Regions from separate parts of the Marinomonas sp. ATLA20 genome, predicted to be linked through region 2. Evidence: predicted binding sites of a transcription regulator. Region 2 holds the regulator's gene; each other region holds the start of a gene.
What was found. Region 2 encodes FNR, which switches genes on or off when oxygen is low (the NO sensors DNR and NnrR bind a similar motif). Its sites were predicted from a motif close to TTGATNTANATCAA; they were not measured.
Positions count from the first base shown of each region.

Region 1 (3,284 bases), on a different contig from region 2:
GCTAGCCACCGTCCACAGGCTGACGATGACCATGGCTAAAATAGTGATTAGTAAAAGTTTTTTACCTAATTTTGCCGCGTGCTCTTGAATGCGGCCGCGACTTTTCATAAACAGATAACAAGCGGCCAGCAAGGCATAACCTGCCATTACAGAAAAGCCTGTTAGGATAGAAAAGGGCGTTAGCCAGTGTAGGCTAGATAAGCTATCGACACCGACTGGTACGCCTTGAACAATCGATCCTAGTAACATGCCTTGGCAAAACGCAGCGATAGCCGAACCCGCACTAAAGGCGAAATCCCAATAAGGTCGAGACGTATCGGACTTAAACCGATACTCGAACGCCACACCACGAAAGATCAACGCAAACAGCATAAGCATGATAGGCAGATAAAAAGTCGAAGTAATGCCAGCATAAGCGGCGGGAAACGCCGCAAACAACACCACACCACCAAATACTAACCAAGTTTCGTTGCCATCCCAAACGTGTGAAATAGAACGCATTAAATGGTCGCGCTCGCCTTCTTGGTTAAACCAAGGGTAGAGAATGCCAATCCCTAAGTCGAAGCCATCAAGTAGCACGTACATAAAGATGGCAAAGCCTAAGACAAGGAAGTAGAAAAAAGCCAAATCCATCATTTATCTCCTTGTGCTTGTGCTTGTGAAGTTTGATCGTTTGCTTGCTGTTCTATTAATTGTTGTTCTTTCGTTGTTAGCGACTTTACCCAAGCCAATGCATAGCCCGGTGCTTTCATACCAATCAGTTGCTGTTCGAGAGCTTCCATTGACGGCGGCCCTTTTTTAATCAACTTGCGCATGAAGTAGAGATAAACACCAATCAGTAAGCTGTAAATGATGACAAACATGGTCAAGGTAAACAGCACTCTTTCTGGAGGAAGAGGCGATACAATCTCCGATGTTCTAACTAGGTTGTAGACAATCCAAGGCTGACGGCCGATTTCCACCACATACCAACCTGCCAATACCGCAATAACTCCCATCGGCGTAAAGAATGTGACGAGTGACAAGAAGGCTTTGTTTTCATATAAACGGCCTTTACGACGTAATAAGAGCGCGAGCGCCGCGATGCCCATCATGCCAAAACCAATACCCACCATGACACGGAAAGACCAAAACACTAACGGCACATTAGGTCTGTCTTCTGGCGGTACGGCTTTTAGACCTTGTACAGCGCCATCCCAAGAGTGAGTCAAAATCAAGCTACCAAGGTTTGGAATGCCGACTTGATAATCGTTTGATTCCGTTTTCATGTTCGGCATAGCGAACAGTAGCAGCGGCACGTTTTCTTCTTCCGCTGGCCAAATGCCTTCCATCGCAGCGAGCTTGGTTGGCTGGTGCTCTCTTACGTTCAAACCGTGCATATCACCGATCCATGCTTGCAGTGGCGTTAGTACCAAGGCAAACCACATGCACATGGACAAGCCTTTTTTCGCAAAAGGAATGTTTTTCTTTTTTAGTAAGTAGTAAGCACTGATGCCCGCTACTACAAACGTCGCGGTGATTAACGACGCAACTAGCATGTGCGTGAGTCGATAAGGCATAGACGGATTGAAGATGACTTCCATCCAGCTTGAGACTTCGAATTTACCATTGATGATCTTGTAACCTGCGGGGGTTTGCATCCATGAGTTCGCCACAATGATCCAAAACGCAGAAATCCAAGTACCTACCATAACGGTGACAGTGGCGAAGAAATGCAACTTGCGGCCGACGCGCTGCCAACCAAATAGCATGACGCCAAGGAAACCGGCTTCCATGAAGAAAGCAGTGAGCACTTCATAAGCCATCAGCGGCCCAAGTACCGCGCCAGTAATCTCCGAAAATTTGGAGAAGTTAGTACCAAATTCATAGGATAAAACAATGCCAGATACCACGCCCATGCCAAACGTAATGGCAAACGGCTTGATCCAAAATTTGGCCAATTGCAAGTAGTAAGGGTTGTGTGTTTTTAGCCACAGCCCTTCCCAAATGGCAATCAGCGTCGCCAAACCAATGGTGATACTGGGAAAAATAATGTGAAAGCTCACCGTAAAGGCGAACTGTATGCGAGATAAAATGGCGACGTCGAGGTCCATATTGGCTCCCTTGGGTGTCAGTAAGCGTTAAGAGATTTCGTTTAAAGCTAGGCGTTTCACTTAATTTTTAGCGTACGCATTTGCTGTAAAGCGAGAGGTAATAGCGCCAAGCCTACAATGCTAAAAAGTGCGATGACCTCGGTCAGTAAAAATCCAGTATTCATGGTGTGAGCCCTATCAGTTGAGAATAGATTGATATAAATCAAGAATTACTCAAGGTATAGCAAAGGACAGGCCAATTATTTTTGATTTTCATCTATTTGATTTTAAAGGATAAAATTATAGCTTTGCTTGTGATGTAAAAAGGGTTTACGATTTTCTCACTTTTTGGTGTAAACGAGGTTTACGATTTTGACATTATCGTTGATGTTTGAAGTCGCCATGCTGCTGACCAGTGTGTGCGGTGTCTTGGTCGCTGCTTGGTTGTTGTGGCGAGCGCGAAAGCAGAGTGATCTTCAAGCCTTAGCTGGCTTCGCGATTATGATGGCGATTTGGTGCTTCGGGCATGTGGTGTTGTTCCAAGGCTATGAGCAAGTTGGCATCCACATTATTCTCGCTAATCCGTTGATGCCGACTTTTTTCCTACATTTTGCCATTCGCTTTGTGAACTCTGGCCCAGTCAAAGAGCCGATGCTTGAACGCTTATATCAAGCGGTGCCTTGGCTTTATCTCACCAGTTTCGTGGTGGTGTTACAGAGCTGGTGGATCGGCGCGGGCGATGCTATCAGTACCTTGGATACACGTTCCTTTTTTATCTTTACCGAGGCGGGGACATGGAATCTTGCCTATACGGTGTTGATCGGCATCTTGGCTCATGGGGTGTTGTTGTTTGGTTGGTATCGACATTCTGGTAATAAGAAACGCTCCATTCTCGCCATGTTTGGCGTTGGCGCTTGGGGCCTGTTGTTAGCGACCAGTTTTGTGTTTCCTTCTTTTGGCATTAGCTGGTTTCCCTATCCCATGCTCTTACTGCCAACCTATTTGCTATTGTTGGTTTATGCGGTAGTTCGCTATCAAATTTTGTCGGTCAATGCCTTTGCCAATCGGGCCTTGCTTTGGGTTGCCATGATGTTGGTGATTCTCTGTGTGATCGCGGTCATCAGCGTGGTGTCTGGTCGTATTGGTTTGCAGGCGCTGGCCAATGTACCCAGTTGGCAACTCTGGTTGTATTCCTTGCTGATTTTGGTGGTT
Region 1 is NZ_JBXUKU010000019.1:25,409-28,692, forward strand. Features, by position in the region: gene cydB (cytochrome d ubiquinol oxidase subunit II) at 1-636, opposite strand, end outside; gene AC2A4J_RS19550 (cytochrome ubiquinol oxidase subunit I) at 633-2,093, opposite strand; gene AC2A4J_RS19555 (ATP-binding protein) at 2,445-3,284, shown strand, end outside.
Region 1: the regulator FNR is predicted to act here: its motif matches at 2,286-2,299, upstream of AC2A4J_RS19550 (cytochrome ubiquinol oxidase subunit I).

Region 2 (3,284 bases):
CGCCTCAGTTTGACTCTGGCATCAGTAAAATTGCACTGATTGATAAGATGTTAATGCCTTCTGAGGCTCCCCTTAGCCTGTATTTTCATATTCCGTTTTGCGCTCACCTTTGTTACTACTGTGCATGCAATAAAATTGTCACCAAACAGTACGAAAAAGGCGCAGAGTACGTAGAACTACTAGGTGAAGAGATGAGATTACGTAGTCTCATGCTGGATCATACAAAAGAAGTAACACAGTTACATTTTGGTGGTGGCACGCCGACTTTTCTGACTGAGGCGTTAATTGATGTCTTGTTTGATAATATTCAGCAAAATTTTAATTTAATTAATGACGGGACACAAGATTACAGCATCGAAATTGACCCAAGAGAAATTAGCCGATCTAAACTAAAATTATTAACTGAAAAAGGCATTAATCGGATCAGTATTGGTGTTCAGGATTTTGATACAAAAGTTCAAGAAGCCATTCACCGCGTACAGCCTATTGAAATGGTGTCCGACCTTGTCGAATATTCTCGCGATCTGGGCATCAAATCGATTAATTTCGATCTGATTTATGGCTTACCTTATCAATCTATTGAAGGCTTTAAAGAGACATTGGCTCATGTGGTTGAACTGTCTCCAGAGCGAATTTCTCTTTTTAACTATGCCCACTTACCTGATCGATTCCGCGCCCAGCGACGAATTTCAGATGACAGTTTGCCGATATCCAGCATAAAGTTAGACCTTCTAAAAATGAGTATCGAGTACCTGATTTCAGCCGGATATGATTATATCGGCATGGATCATTTCGCCAAACCTAACGACAGCTTAGCAATTGCGCAGAAGCAAGGTAAGCTACAGCGTAACTTTCAAGGCTATACAACTCATGCAGGTACAGATTTGGTTGCGTTTGGCGTCTCTGCCATAAGCGATTTAAATGGAGTCTACATTCAAAACCATACCGATTTATCCGCTTATAGAGCAAGTATTGAAAAGGGACAATTAGCCATCGCTAAAGGGTATATTAGTAATCTTGATGATAGAATTCGACATCAGGTTATAATGACGCTAATCTCACAATTTGAACTTAACACAGCCGTCATTGAGAAAAAGTATAATATTCACTTCTTTGACTATTTTTCTGATGAGGTTGAAGCTCTTGCTCCTATACTGGAAGATGGGATGCTAGAAATTAATCTTAGTGGAATGCAGACCACTATTCAGGTTACAGAGCGTGGTAGATTATTAATTCGCTGTATTTGTATGGCTTTTGATAAATATCTTAACGGCACTATAAAATATTCAAAAGTCATATAAGTCGGGATCAGGGAGATAAACATGTCAATGACACACACACAATCACGGTTCAACAGTACGCTTACCTCACAATGTCAAAACTGTAGCTTGAGCGCTCTTTGCCTGCCAATTGCGTTGGCGGATGAGGATATCAATAGATTAGACCAGATTATTGAACGAAAAAAACCCCTTAAGAAGGGGGAGTTTTTGTTTCGACAAGGTGAAGCGTTTGATTCTGTTTACGCAGTGCGCTCAGGAACCCTAAAAACCTTTAACATTACGTCTGTTGGAGAAGAGCAAATTACTGGCTTTTACTGTCCTAGTGAATTGGTAGGTCTGAGTGGTATTGACTCCAATATTTACCCTGTCTCAGCAAAAGCATTAGAAACAACCACGGTATGCGAGATTCCATTTAGCCATCTTGAAGAGTTGTCTTCACAGATACCATCATTAAAGCATCAACTATTTAAAGTGATGAGTCGTAAAATATCGGATGATCAACAAATGATGGTTTTGTTAGGAAAAAAGAATGCAGATGAAAAAGTAGCTTCTTTCTTATTAAATCTATCTAACCGATTCAAAAAACGTGGGTACTCAGCAAGCTCTTTTCGTCTATCCATGTCTCGTGGTGAAATTGGTAATTACCTAGGCCTTGCTGTAGAAACGGTCAGCCGTGTTATTACTCGTTTCCAGAAAAATGAGCTTATACATGTTGAGGGTAAGGAAATTGAGATAATTGATTTCCCAGAAATTCAAAAACTCGTTGGGGTTGCTAGTGATTGTGGTAAAATCGCGCGCATTTGAATCATAAAATGAGGCTATACTGTAATGCTCTACGACGATTTTTACGTTAAATCACTAATTCAAACAATAGAAGACTGGCCAAAAGAAGGCATTAGCTTTAGGGATATCACCCCTATTTTTAGCGATCCTAAAGGCATGAGAATGGTTGTAGATGCTTACGTGCATCGTTATATTGCAACTGATATCACTCATATAGCCTGTATTGATGCTCGCGGTTTTTTGATCGCAGCCGTACTTGCTTACGAGCTACAAAAACCACTGATTTTAGTACGCAAAAAAGGCAAACTTCCTGGTAAGACTATTTCGCAGAAATACGCTCTAGAATATGGTGAAGCTGAGTTAGAAATTCAAGAAGGCGCAGTGAAAGCTGGTGATGAAGTGCTATTGTTTGATGACTTGATCGCTACTGGCGGCACTCTATTAGCCGCTATCAAGCTATTAACGAGCCAAGGTGCAAATATTAAAGAAGTGGCAGCCATTATAGATTTACCTGATCTAGGTGGAAGCCAGAAGTTGAGAGACAGTGATGTACCTGTATTCAGCTTATGCGCTTATGATGGCGAATGATTTTTGTCAGTTAAATAAAAAAAGGTGGCAAAGCCACCTTTTTTTATTTATCAAATAGATTAAAAATCTACAGTGGCACCTACGGAAAGGCCTTTGCTACTTTCTTTACGGAACCCATCATCATATACAGTGACATTTCTGCCGTAGCTAATATAAGCTCGAGCATTTCGCATGGTCATATATTCTGCTCGGAATTCGTAAGTGTACATGTGGTCTAGGTTTGTAAAAGACAGCACTTCAGGTGAATAATATACTGAGCCGTAAATACTAACTCGGTTCGCTTGAGGTATTGTGTAACGGTACCAGCCACCTAATGCAAGCGCTATAGATAAGTCATCCTCTTCATCCAAGTTCGCATCAATCGCATATAATCGAGCACCAATACCAACCTGTAAAGGACCACTAGTATCTGAATCTTGCACACTTAAACCCAAATGAGCCGTAGAGGTACTTTCATCTTTATCATGGGTGATACCAGCATCTACACCAAAACTGCCCATCTCTAAGTTCACATCACCTTTTACAGTGTCATTTGTTAAGCTAACACCAGCAGTAGAGGCGCTAACGACAGACGAGCCAAAAATGCAGGCGGTTAGTAGTAACGTTTTATGTGTAAGATTCATTTCTATTACC
Region 2 is NZ_JBXUKU010000005.1:330,725-334,008, reverse strand. Features, by position in the region: gene hemN (oxygen-independent coproporphyrinogen III oxidase) at 1-1,301, shown strand, start outside; gene fnr (fumarate/nitrate reduction transcriptional regulator Fnr) at 1,323-2,084, shown strand; gene AC2A4J_RS11220 (adenine phosphoribosyltransferase) at 2,109-2,651, shown strand; gene AC2A4J_RS11215 (YfaZ family outer membrane protein) at 2,711-3,274, opposite strand.

Region 3 (3,284 bases), on a different contig from region 2:
ATGGCGCGAAAATCAAGCAGATTACGACAGACTCAGCCAAGGCCAGTCTCATTTTGGATACACAGAAACGTATAGAAAATCTCGTTTTTGTCGATGTAGAACAGCAAAAAGCACCTGAGCCAGTGCTCAAAAATCCAAACGTTCCAAGGGAAAAAGACGCCAACAATGCCATTAGCAGCACTCAGGACGGAGAACAGAATCCGGCATTTAAAGCACCTTACTACGTTGTTTTAGACGCTTACGATACTACGGGGAAATCCAGTATCTATATAAAAGACAATAGCATTTCACCAGCACTGCAACGTTCTTTAGACATAGATACATTGTCATTGCGTAACCTAAACACGCAGAAAAAAGATCAAGCCACCGTGTTGGCTTTAAAAGCACGCAATGGCAAATACGCTACGTTAACAAGCGATATCACCATTTGGCCTTTGGCAGACAAACTCACCTTAAAAAGCGACGTCGTTATTCGTGAAGCGGAATTGCCACCCTACTCCTCTTATATTGCCAGCGTTTTAGGCTACCAAATTGACTCAGGACAACTGGATCTAGACTTAAAGCTTAATGCAGATAATGGCGTGTTAAATGGCAACTCGCATATCGTATTAAGGGAGTTTGATCTGGGTGGACGCAAAGAAAGCAGTTCCGCTATCAAAGCGGGCGCTGTTCCACTTAACATCGCCGTCGGCATTCTTAAAGACAGAGACAACAACATTGATCTCGATATCCCCTTGTCTGGTGATATTGAAAAACCAGAATTTGGCTGGCAGGACTTCTTGCTTCTACCAGTTCGGAAAGCATTGTACAGCGCATCAAGCACATACTTAATGCAGACGTTTATTCCTTATGCCAATGTCATTAGCATTGCGCAATTTGCCGGTGATCAACTACTCAAAATCCGCGTAGAGCCTTTGATATTTGACGCAAAAGACGACGAATTAAACGACTCGCAAGACGCCTTTTTAAAACAACTTGTCGCCCTAATGAAAGACAAAAAAGACAGTCAGCTAAAAGCCTGTGGTGTAGCAAGCTATCTCGATCTAGGGCTTGAGAAACCACCAGTATCGATTGATAGTGATACACGGGAAGCCGCCAGCAACCTAGCACAGAAGCGCGCCGATCACTTAAAAGACTATTTGGTAAAAGAAGGCATCTCGTCATCACGAGTTTTCCTTTGCACTCCTGAAGTGGACCTATCTAAAAGCAGTAAACCAAGAGTAGAATTAAACTTCTAAGACCTCTTATTAACCGCTTTTAAAGTACATCAGACTTACCCCAAAAGCCGTGATAGAAAACCACTCTATCACGGCTTTTTAATGTCAAAAATACGCAAAGAAACCTGCGAATCAGTGCAACCTAATCTAGACTTAAACACCCTCCATTGAAAAGCAAAATAAACAGACCATAACTATATTAGAGCGTTTGAAATCCCTATCTGGGACATTTGCTAAACAGCCGACATCCCTTTGTAGCAAAGCAATTGGTCGATGTTTTAAAGACTCACTAAAACATGATCAACATCAAGAGAAGGCTACCCTAACTAGGTTAGTCTTTAACAAAAGCTAGCAAGTATAGGAGGCAATTATGCCGATTGAAGACCACAATTTAATAAACGAATTTCCTGAATATAAAGATGACATCCACCAGCTAAAAATGGACGATGCGCACTTTAAAAGACTTTATGATGAATATAATCACTTAACAAAAGAAGTGGAAAAAATGGAGCAAGAACTTACCCCAGCTCCAACCATGGAAGAAGAAAAATTAAAGAAGCAACGTCTACAGCTGAAAGACACCATACAAGGCTACATTAAAGCATCGAAACTCGCTGCTGAAAAAGCGTAACAACCTGCACCATAAACTCCTTATCAAAGAGCGGCTCTTACTTTAGAGACCGCTCTACTTACTTCCCAATAAACTAGCTCAGATCTTCCAGAAACTCACTTCTCTGCACGTCATTTCTAATACTGCATTAACGTTAAAACGGCCAATTTTGTATTTTGAAGCTTTTATAAATTCATTCTCATTTGAAAACGAATATCATAAACATTACCATACGCAGCTTATTCACTGACACTTGGTTTACCTATGACCTTAAGAACCACCTTAATGATGATGCAAGCCTGTGGAGCGCTTGTTTTTTCTACTGTGATTTTTGCCGAAAATACCGCCAATGACATCACACAAGACAGTTATCTCAATGATGGAGATAACAACGTTAAGGATGGATCCAACATAGAACTTCAGACTCTTCAGGTACAAGGCCGCGCACTGTCTTACTACAAGGAAGATGAAGCAGCACTTGCAACTCGCACCGCCACGCCGATTGATGAAACGCCTCAGTCTATTCAAGTGGTGACAGAAGCCTTGATTGAAGACCAAGCCGCACGACAAATCACAGATTTGTATCGCTCAATATCTGGCATGTCGCAAAACAACGTATCCACTGTAACCTTACGCGGCTTTAGCCAAGACGAAGTCTTGTACGACGGCCTTAAAGGCGACCCATTTGGTGACTTCTCTATTCCTCAACTGTTTACCATTGAGCAAATACAAGTCCTCAAAGGCCCATCTGGCGCAATCTACGGCGCGGGGGAACCTGGCGGTGTCATTAACTATGTAACGAAAAAACCGACTTATGAACAGAAAAACACCCTCAAAGTCAGCGCAGGTAACAAAGACTTCCTAAGTGGTAGCATCGAATCCTCAGGCCCAGCCAATGAAGACGCCTCGCAACGCTACCGTGTTGGAATCTACTCCGACGGTCAAGATTCCTACCGAAACAATGTGGAAGAAGAAAACCAGATTATTGACCTTGGTTATGCTTGGGACATCGATGAAAACAACACTCTTACCGTTCAATACACAGACATTCATCAATACATTTCTGGTGCCCGTTTACGAGGCATTCCAACCGATGACGATGGCAACTTCTTAGCGGATACTTCTTGGAACAATAACGAAAAAAGTGATTACCAAGAGCTCGATGCACAAGTCTTTCAGACTCGCCTAGACCACAGCATCAACTCATGGCTGGACAGCAACCTCTCAGTTCGTTACTTCGAAAACACCGAAGCCCAGAAATATCATGAAATAAACAAACTGATAGATAGCAATAGCGATGGCACTGCAGATACCACGCAACGACAATATCGTGACCAAGTCCGTACTCGCAAAGGCATTACGCTTGCAGGTAATTTAATCGCCGAATTAGGCGATCATACTCTGCTAGTCGGAAGCGACTATTTCCACCAGAAAAATAGCTTTCTATACAGCTATGC
Region 3 is NZ_JBXUKU010000003.1:195,507-198,790, reverse strand. Features, by position in the region: gene AC2A4J_RS07330 (DUF748 domain-containing protein) at 1-1,238, shown strand, start outside; gene AC2A4J_RS07325 (HP1242/YdcH family protein) at 1,588-1,848, shown strand; gene AC2A4J_RS07320 (TonB-dependent siderophore receptor) at 2,092-3,284, shown strand, end outside.
Region 3: the regulator FNR is predicted to act here: its motif matches at 1,514-1,527, upstream of AC2A4J_RS07325 (HP1242/YdcH family protein).